One region of the Streptomyces sp. NPDC046862 genome, then DNA from elsewhere that is predicted to be linked to it. Evidence: riboswitches for the same ligand, from Rfam matches in the RefSeq annotation. Region 1 holds a riboswitch; each other region holds the start of a gene.
The links. A riboswitch is a leader RNA that binds a small molecule or an ion and turns the genes downstream of it on or off. The one in region 1 is predicted to bind cyclic di-AMP.
Positions count from the first base shown of each region.

Region 2: linked by a shared signal. The riboswitch ahead of AB0959_RS05105 (C40 family peptidase) and the one ahead of AB0959_RS22605 (NlpC/P60 family protein) in region 1 are both predicted to bind cyclic di-AMP.
Region 3: linked by a shared signal. The riboswitch ahead of AB0959_RS11900 (M23 family metallopeptidase) and the one ahead of AB0959_RS22605 (NlpC/P60 family protein) in region 1 are both predicted to bind cyclic di-AMP.

Region 1 covers NZ_JBEYXP010000020.1:5,779-8,979, forward strand. The annotation lists gene AB0959_RS22600 (YceI family protein) at 1-35, shown strand, start outside; gene AB0959_RS22605 (NlpC/P60 family protein) at 83-1,468, opposite strand; cyclic di-AMP (ydaO/yuaA leader) riboswitch at 1,480-1,651, opposite strand; gene AB0959_RS22610 (NAD(P)-binding domain-containing protein) at 1,881-2,570, shown strand; gene AB0959_RS22615 (DUF1876 domain-containing protein) at 2,698-2,955, shown strand; gene AB0959_RS22620 (hypothetical protein) at 3,093-3,201, opposite strand, start outside.
Region 2 covers NZ_JBEYXP010000003.1:354,820-358,020, forward strand. The annotation lists gene AB0959_RS05090 (hypothetical protein) at 86-433, shown strand; gene AB0959_RS05095 (ATP-dependent Clp protease proteolytic subunit) at 609-1,244, shown strand; gene AB0959_RS05100 (hypothetical protein) at 1,252-1,560, shown strand; cyclic di-AMP (ydaO/yuaA leader) riboswitch at 1,898-2,100, shown strand; gene AB0959_RS05105 (C40 family peptidase) at 2,104-2,577, shown strand; gene AB0959_RS05110 (DUF6328 family protein) at 2,783-3,201, shown strand, end outside.
Region 3 covers NZ_JBEYXP010000008.1:260,561-263,761, reverse strand. The annotation lists gene AB0959_RS11905 (aldo/keto reductase) at 1-297, opposite strand, end outside; gene AB0959_RS11900 (M23 family metallopeptidase) at 411-1,457, opposite strand; cyclic di-AMP (ydaO/yuaA leader) riboswitch at 1,469-1,626, opposite strand; gene ribA (GTP cyclohydrolase II) at 1,922-2,599, opposite strand; gene AB0959_RS11890 (MarR family transcriptional regulator) at 2,760-3,201, opposite strand, start outside.

The DNA of each region.
Region 1 (3,201 bases):
CGGGCGGGCTCGAAGCAGCGGAAGGGCTCGGGTAGGCACCGCGGGCGCACGTCACGGCGGCCCACCCGAGCCCCGCGCTTCGTCACACGGGCCGCACCACGCTGTGGATCGCCGACTCCCCCGCGTAGAGGATCGGGTCCTCGCGCACGTGGGGTCCCTGACTCGGTGCGTGGACCATCATGCCGTTGCCGACGCAGATGCCGACGTGGCCGGCGTTGTCGGTGAAGAACACCAGGTCGCCGGGCTGAACGTCCGACAGGGCGATCGCACTGCCGGCGTACGCCTGGTCCTGGGCGGTACGCGGGAGCGTCACCCCGGCGGTCTTCCAGGCGGCCCGGGTGAGGCTGGAACAGTCGTACGACCCCGGTCCGGTCGCGCCCCAGACGCATGGCTTGCCGATCTGCGCGCGGGCGAATTCGACTGCCGCCATGGCCTTCCCGCCGGCCCCGGTGACCGGTGCGCCGACAGCGCCGGAGGTTCCAACGGTGCGGAGCGCGCCAGAGGTACCGAGGTCGCCAAGGGCGCCGACGGCAAGACCCGCGCCGAGGGACGGGTCCGTCCCCGCGGGCCAGTCCGTGCCGGGAGACATGACCGTACCGGCAGACGTGGTCGTCCCGGGAGACATGACCGTACTGGTGGACATGGCGGCGCCGGGAGACATGACCGTACCGGTGGACATGACGGCGCCGAAGCCGGACGGGCCCTGTCCCTGCCAGTCGGCCTCGACCTCGGCCACGTGGCGAGCCTGTTGCGCCGTCGCGTGCCAGGCGTCATCGGCCGGCGGCAACTCGATCGACGCCCACGGCGTACTCCACTGCGCGACGTGTCCGGAGAGCAACTCCCGGGCCGCGGCGAGCTTCCTCCGGTTCTTGTCCTTGGCTGCCCTCAGCGAGGACTGCCGGGTCTCATCGGCGGACGCCGGCCGGGCCGCCGAGGCCTTCCGCCCGGTCTCCGGCGCGGCCGGCAGACCGGCCAGGGGTCCCGCGGTGAGTCCCGCCGCGGGAACGGCGGTCAACTCGGTCGCAGGTCCGGCGGGCAGCTCCGCCAGTGGTGCGGCGGGCAGCTCCGCCACTGGTCCCGGGGCCGTCTCCGCGGCAGGTCCCGCCGTCAGCTCCGGAAGGCCCCGGCCTCCAGGTTCCCGCGCACGGTCGGGGCGCACGTCGTCGGGGCGCATGGCCGGGAGCGAGGGCCGGGCCTCGGGCAGGCGGTCCGGCCTGAGTTCCGGTGGCAGCACGGCGGGGACCGTCGGGCCCAGCTTCGCGCGGGCCACGTCGAACCAGGGCTTCACGATGTCGTCGAGGGCGGGATCCATGCGCCCGCGCCCGGCGCCGGGCACGGGCGCGACACGCGTACGCCGCCCCGAGGCCATCGCACGCGTCGCGTTGAAGTTCCCGGTGTCGGTCTCGGCCCGGTCGTAGAGGTTGTGGATCCTCTGCTGGACTTCTGCGCGGCTCGGCTCTTGCGCCATGGGGACGTACTCACTCCTTCCATCCACCGCCTACCGAGTTAGCTGTCGGGTTCGGGCGGATGTCTCCGGAAGGTGTGCCCTACGGTCACCACCCGGTGGGCAGTCGACCGATTCACCCCAATGTCGGTTGGGTCCCCGGTTCCGGCTTCCGCGACGGTGCACCGGATTCGGCGGAGGCCACGCGACCCGACGAGGTTCGCCGGACGGAGTCGTGTGGCCTACCCATTAACTTAGCCAACTTGTGTTCCTTGTGTGAAGATCGGAGCGCGAAATGCCCGTTCCGTCAGTGTGACGTTCACCCCAACACTCCGGGCCGCTCCCGCACTTGACCTGGGCGGCCTGCTTGCCTGGACCACACGACCGGTACGACCACGGTCCCGCCACGGGCCCACCACGGAAAGGACCTGCCCCCATGCGTTACGCCGTCCTCGGCACCGGCATCGTCGGCCGCACGATCACCGCCAAGCTGACCTCCCTGGGTCACGAGGTCACCATCGGCACCCGCGACCCCGCCACCACCCTCGCCCGCACCGAGCCGGACGCCATGGGCAACGAGCCGTTCGCCACCTGGCACTCGGCCCACTCCGACGTGCCGCTGCGGACCTTCGCCGAAGCCGCCGACTTCGGCGAGACGGTGGTCAACACGACCGCGGGCGCCGCCACGCTCGACGCACTCGACGCGGCGGGCGGCGACGCCCTGGCGGGCAAGGTACTCATCGACATCACGAACGCGCTCGACTTCTCCCAGGGCATGCCGCCCACGCTGAACCCGGTCAACACCGACAGCCTCGGAGAGCGGATCCAGCGCGCCTTCCCCGGTGCCCGGGTCGTCAAGACCCTCAACACCGTGAACTGCCTCGTCATGGTCGAGCCCGGCCGGGTCGCGGGAGCGCACAACGTCTTCGTCTCCGGCGACGACACGGGAGCCAAGAGGCAGGTCACCGAGTTGCTGATCTCCTTCGGCTGGCCCGAGGGCGACATCATCGACCTCGGCGGCATCGAGACCGCCCGGGGCGCCGAGATGCTCCTGCCTCTCTGGCTGCGTCTGTACGGGACCCTGGGCCACGCCGACTTCAACTTCCACATCCAGGGCGCCCGCTGACCACCACCGAACCGAACACTCGATCGACTGGACCGGGCGCGAGAGCAGGCGCAGGCTGAGGAGACGGGGAAGGAGACACAGGCAGAGACACACAGACTCAGAGGCAGATCAACCAGGAGTGATCAGGATGGAAGACAAGCAGTGGACCGTCCAGATCCACATCACCGAGGACGGCGACGACACCCAGGCACGCGCCGTGCTGACGACCCCGGACACCTCCACGGTCACGGGACGGGGCGCGGCCAGGCGCAACCCGGTCGACCGGCCCGTCCCGGAGATCGGTGACGAGCTCGCCGCCAGCCGCGCACTGGAGGATCTGGCGATCCGGCTGCACGACGTCGCCTCCGACGACATCGTCCAGCTGACCGGGCCCGTCGAACAGTGACGGCACCCCCTCCCACCGGGGGCTCTCACCCCACGGGCCGCGGGTGATTGTGCCGAGCGGACGCCGCACCGGCCTGCTGGGCACATTGGTCGGCGGGGCCTGGCGGGGGGCCATGAGCGGAGCGCCGCGTCCAGCGCTCAGGCAGCGGCCGCTGCCGGGCGCCGGCCGGCCACGTAGGTCTTCCAGAGCTGGATGAGCAGACGCATGACGATCGCCTCGATCACGGCGACCGCCACCTTGGTGAGG
Region 2 (3,201 bases), on a different contig from region 1:
CCGCCGCGATCGATTCGTTCATACGATCGATCGTGGACCTTCAGAAGAGGCGTCCATGACAACCAGCGACTACCAGGAGGGGACCATGTCCAGCATTTCCAGGCGCTCACTGCTGGGGTATTCGGGGACGGCGGCAGCGGGGGCGGTGCTCACGTCGGCAGGGGCGGCACAGGCCGAGGAGGACGGAGCGAGCACGAGCGACTCGGCGGCGGTCGAGTTCCCGCCCGGCACCGAGTTCCGCGGCAGCGTCGCCCTGCCCGACTCCGACACCACCGTCGAGATCAGTTTCACGCTCCTGAGCGCCCAACACGCACCCGAGCCGTACCGGCTCACGGAGCTGGATATCGCGAACGCCCTGAACGAGCTCGTCATGTCGCACGGCTGGTCACCGATCACCTTCAGGGGCAGACCCGCCCCCGTCGCGATCAACTGACCCCCGGCACGCTCAGCCCCAGGGCGCCCCGGACCGCTCCGGTCCGGGGCGCTGCCATGTCCACGCCCGGCGAGGCCCCGCCCTGGTTTCGCTCTCAGCGTGCCCCGCCCCTCTGACCACAGAGACGTACGTCCTGTACATTTTTTACAGAACTCGATCAGAGGAGGCGCCCGCCATGAGCCGACCGTCCGCCCGCTACGTCCTGCCGGAGTTCACCGAACGCACGAGTGCGGGCCTCAGGACGATGGATCCGTACTCGAAGCTGCTGGAGGAGCGGATCGTGTTCCTCGGGACGGCGATCGACAACACGTCGGCGAACGACGTGATGGCTCAGTTCATGTATCTGGAGCACGCCGCGCCGGACCGGGACATCTCGCTCTACATCAACTCGCCGGGCGGCTCGTTCACCGCGATGACGGCCCTCTACGACACGATCCAGTACGTCACCTGCGACGTGGAGACCGTCTGCCTGGGCCAGGCGGCGTCGGCCGCCGCGGTGCTGCTGGCCGCCGGCACCCCGGGCAAGCGGTCGGCGCTGCCGGGCGCCCGCGTGCTGATCCACCAGCCCTCGCTCCACGAGCCGATCCAGGGGCAGGCGTCCGATCTGGCCATCCAGGCCGACGAGTTGATGCGCAACCGCCGGAAGCTGGAGGAGATACTCGCCCGGCACACCGGTCAGAGCGCCGAGCGGGTGAGCGACGACATCGAGCGGGACAAGATCCTGGACGCCAAGGCGGCCATGGAGTACGGCCTGGTGGACCGGATCATCCCCAGCCGGAGGACCTCGCGCGACCTGCCCGGCGCGAGGTGAGCCGTCGATGCTCCCACCGGACCTGCCGCCGCTGCCCGCGCTCACCCGCGCCGAGGCAGAGTTGATCGACCGCTACCTCGACGTGGTGGACCTGCTCGGCCGGATCAACCCGGCCCGCCCCGGCGACACCTACCGCGGGCTGCGCGCCGCCCAGGCCCTGGTCGCCAAGGCGACGGCCCTGCGCGCCGCGCTCGAACTGATGCACACCCGGGGTGAGAACGAGGTGCACGCACCGACTCTCGCGCGGGCCCTGCGGGTCCTCGACGGTGAGCGTCGTACGGCACGCATAGCACTGCCTCCCGAACCGGAGGGCTGACGCACCGGCACGGATCCGGGTCGCGTGCCGAACTGACGAGGCGTCCGGTCCGGATCTCGAACGGACCAGAGGACGTACCGACGAACGGGGCAGATTTCGATCCCTTCTCGGGCCCAGGAAAGTTGCGCAACCCGCGTACCACAACGGCGGAATCGACTGTTTCTTCGCTGGTCCGGCGCTCGTCGGCCTCCTTGACTCCCGGGCGTGGGAATGGCTGTCCACCCGAACGGGTGAGTGGTGAGTAACCCCACAAACTGCCGATTCCGTTCGCCGTTTTGGACATTCGTGCGTCAAGATCCGTACCTGACGACAAGCCCCCGCCACCGCGGCGGGGCGGTCCGGGCGGACGCCGAATCCTGCCGCCGCCCGGATGACCGGTCGACAGGAGTGGATCGGCAGGAGTGGAGGACCCAAGCACGACGGGTCGCCGGAGCGTCAGTTCCGAGCAGCCCTTGGGGTGAAGCCGCGGCAACGCGGCCGGGCAACTTCGCCAGCCCGAATCCGACAGGTCATCCTTCACAGGCGGCTGACGAAGGGTTGCGCATGACTGCGCTCAATCGTGTCCCGTCGCTCATGGTCCGGGCCGGTACGGCCTCGGCTCTCACCATCGCCGCAGTGGGCGGCAGCATCGTGGCCCCTGGCGTCGCGTCAGACGCGGAGGCGGCCGCCCCGGCGACCAAGGCCTTGCAGGTCGCGGCGTCCAAGAAGGGCTCGCCCTACAAGTGGGGTGGCACGGGCCCCAAGAGGTTCGACTGCTCCGGGCTGACGCTGTACTCGTTCAAGAAGGCGGGTAAGAAGCTCCCCCGTACGGCCCAGGCGCAGTACAACAAGACGAAGCACATCTCCGCCAAGAGCCGCAAGGCCGGAGACCTCGTCTTCTTCCACTCGGGCTCGAGCGTCTACCACGTCGGCATCTACGCCGGGAAGGGCAAGATCTGGCACTCCCCGAAGAGCGGAGAGGTCGTGAAGCGAGAGAAGATCTGGACGAAGAGCGTCTGGTACGGCCGGGTCCGCTGACCCGCCCGAGGGGCGACGGCGGTGAGGGCAGCCGTCGCCCCTCGGGGTCCAGCGGCGGTCCCGCGCGGGGCCCAGCGCCTCGCGTGGGCCCAGCCGCCTCGCCGGGACCTGACCGTCCCGCACCGGGGGCCCGGCCCGTGACGTGACGTGCCCGGCCGGCGCCTCCCGGTGCGTGACGCGGGCCGGGATGGTTACTCGTTCATCCATGTCCGACAACCAGAGTGCCCACCGGGGACGCAACGAGACACCCCTGGAGAGAGCCGACCGCAACTTCGTCGAGCTGCTCCAGGAGCTGCGCGTCACCCAGACCGGTGTGCAGATCCTCTTCGCCTTCCTGCTGACCCTGGCGTTCACCCCGCGCTTCCCGTCCCTCGACACGGTCCAGCGCGTCACCTACGTCACCACACTGCTGCTGGCGGTCCTCGCGGCGGCGCTCTTCACGGCCCCGGCCGCGCTGCACCGCTCGCTCTTCCAGCAGAACGCCAAGCCGCTCATAGTCCAGGTCTCCTCCCGGCTGGCCACCGTCGGCCTGGGTGTGCTCATGCTGGCGTTCACCGGGTCGGTGCTGCTCGTCGTGGACGTGACCCTGGAGCGGAGCGCCGGTGTCGCCGCCGGGGCCGGCAC
Region 3 (3,201 bases), on a different contig from region 1:
CGTGAGGCCCTGGTAGTCGGGGTGCTGGCTGACCTTCGTGGCGATCACGACGTCGGAGCGGTTGCCGCGCGCCTTGGCCCACTTGCCGATGATGGTCTCGGACTCGCCGCCCTGGTTGCCCTCGATCCAGGCCGAGTAGGAGTCGGCGGTGTCGATGAAGTTGCCGCCGGCGGCCGTGTACGCGTCGAGAACGGCGAAGGACTGGGCCTCGTCGGCCGTCCAGCCGAAGACGTTGCCGCCGAGGGAGAGCGGGAAGACCTCGAGACCGGATGAGCCGAGCTTGCGAAGAGAAGTCATGCTCTATGACAACGCCCTGACCGGACGCGCGAATTCCGCACGTCCGGCCAAGGGTTCGTAAATCCGGGAGGGGATCACCTCACCTGCTCCCGGAAGACCTCAGGGGTTGAACCTCAGGGGTTGATCCCCTTGCTCTGCAGCCAGGCCATCGGGTCGATGCCGGTGGCGCTGCCGCCGGGGTGGACCTCCAGGTGGAGATGGGCGCCCGTGACGTTGCCGGTGGCGCCGACGCGGCCGATGACGTCGCCGCTCGCGACCTTCTGGCCGACGCTGACGCTGATGGACGACTGGTGGGCGAACCAGAGTTCGGTGCCGTCGTCGAGGGTGAGGATGGTGCGGTAGCCGTACGAACCGCTCCAGCCGGCCTCGGTGATGGTGCCGTTGTGGATCGCCTTGATCGGGGTACCCGTGGGGGCGGCGAAGTCGAGGCCGGTGTGCTGGCCGGAGGACCAGTACGCGCCGGACTGACCGAAGGTGGAGGTGATCGTGTACGAGGACGTCGGCAGCGTGAACTGCTTGGCGAGCTCGGCGACGCGCTCGGCCTCGGCCTTCTTCTCCGCCTCCTCCTCCGCCTTCTTCTTCGCGGCGGCGGCCTTGGCCTCGGCCTCCTCACGCTCCTTGGCGGCGGCCTCGGCGGCCTTCTTCGCGGCGGCGGACTCGGCGGCGAGCGCGGCGGCCCGGTCGACCGCGTCCTGCTGCGACTCGGCCTGCTGCATGATGCGGGCGCGCAGCGCCTCACCGGCGTTGCCGGCGCCCTGCTCGGCGTCGGCGCCGGTCATGCCCGCGTTGCTGAGCGGGGTGGAGGAGCCCGCGGGCTCGTCCTCGGAGTCGAAGACCGAGCCGACGTTGGGCATGTCGGGCATCGAGATGGACACCGGCGGCTTGCCGGTCTGCGCGGTGGCCATGCCGCCCGCGCCGACGGCGGCTATGACGCCGACACCCAGAACGGTGGAGCTCCGGGCGAGACCGCCGCGGGCGAGTCCGCTCTTCTTGGCGACCCGGTGCCGGCCGCGAACGGGGCGGATGGACTCCTCTGTGGGGTTCCACTCCTGCCAGGGACCCTCGTCCTCGCCGTTGTAGCCGCCGTACCCGAAAGTATCGCTGTCGCCGCGTTGGCCCGGCATGGGTGGGGCTTCGGTCGCAGACCGGTTGGACGCCACGTGGGCGTACTCCTTTCCTTCCTTCTCGCCTACCGGGTTAGCTGACGGGTTCGGAGCAGGAAGGTCTCCTACGCGCGTAAACCGACCGTGCTTCCACGGCGGCTTCCGCGTGATTCACCCCTGGGTGGTGGTTCCCCGGTTCCCTTGCGGGATTCGGCGCGTGCGCACGGAGCCGCCTCTTGTGACGGCTGGGACGACCGCGCTGCGTTATCGAACGTTAATAGACGCGCGGGCCGTATTCCAAGCGGTTCTGGATGATCGTTCAGGCTTCTGGGCTGGACTTTCGGGTCAAGGCAGGCCTAAATCGGGCGAGTTACCCCTGTCTCAGGAGTCACAGGCATCCTGACGGTGCGTCAGTTGTTATGCGCAGAGGGGTTGTCCGAACACGCTCAGTGACAGCAGTTATGAGGAAGTCGTGAACGATCACCAGCTGCGAAGGGGCCGATGAAGAGGGCCGGCAGACGTCAGCCCGCGGAGAGCTCCGCCAGGTCCCCCAGGTCCCCCCGCTCCCCCAGGCCCCCCAGGTCCGCGAGCGGCAGCGTGTGCTGGGTCTGGAGGACCTTCGCGCGCAGGTAACGGACGTTGTGGGCGGTGGTGAAGACGCCCGTGGGAACGCGGGTGCGGACCTTGACCCCGAGGTCGCGCAGCTGCTGCGCCTTGTCGGGGTTGTTGGAGAGCAGGTCCAGGGTGTCGATGCCGAGGGCTCCGAGCATCTGTGCGGCGGCGGTGTAGTCGCGGGCGTCCTCGGGGAGGCCGAGCGCGGCGTTGGCCGCGTACGTGTCGAGGCCCTGGTCCTGCAAGGCGTACGCGTCGAGCTTGTTGTAGAGGCCGATGCCCCGGCCCTCCTGGCGGAGGTAGAGGAGGACGCCACCGCGGTCGGCGATCTGCTCCACCGCCTCGCGCAGCTGCGGGCCGCAGTCGCAGCGGGCCGATCCGAAGACGTCGCCGGTCAGGCACTCGGAGTGCAGGCGGACCAGCGGGGTGGTGCCGGGCGCGGGCTCTCCGAGGACGACGGCCACGTGCTCCTGACCGTCGGTGAGACCGTGGAAGGTGACCAGTTCGGCATCGACGCCGTAGCCGTCCTGGAAGCGCAGCGGGACCCGGACGCGGGAGCGGGTGGTGGCGGTGGGCTGGTCGGGCATGCGGGCCTCCGGTCCAGGTGCGGGTGCAGGTCGGCCGGTATGCTTCAGTTTTGAAGCACATCGCCCACAGGGACTCTAGCCCTGCTTCAAACTTCAAGCAACCCTGACGGCGGGCGCCGCATTCCCACTGCCGCCGAAATTACTGCCCTCTCCCGGCGGGCTAGCCCGAAGAGCAGGAGCGGCGGCGCCATGGAAGGTCGTCGGAGGTGACCGCCTCGGCACCGTCGCCCTGGAGCGCCTCCGTGATGCCCGTACAGATGCGCTCCAGCTGTTCCACCTGCTCCGGGCCGAGGTGGTCGAAGACCGCCCTGCGGACCATCTCGACGTGGCCCGGTGCCGTACGCTCCAGCAGGGCCATCCCCTCGTCCGTGAGCACCGCCACACTGCCCCGCTTGTCCGACGCGCACCCCTCCCGCCGCAGCGCGCCGTCCTTCTCCAGCCGCGCCACGACGTACGTCAGCCGGCTGCGCGTGATCTTCAGGGACTCGGCGAGGTCGGTCATCCGCATACTGCGGTCCGGCGCCTCGGAGAGGCCGGCCAGTACGGAGTAGTACAGGTGCGACATGCCGGCCTCCTGCTGGAGCTGCCGGTCGAGCGCGTCC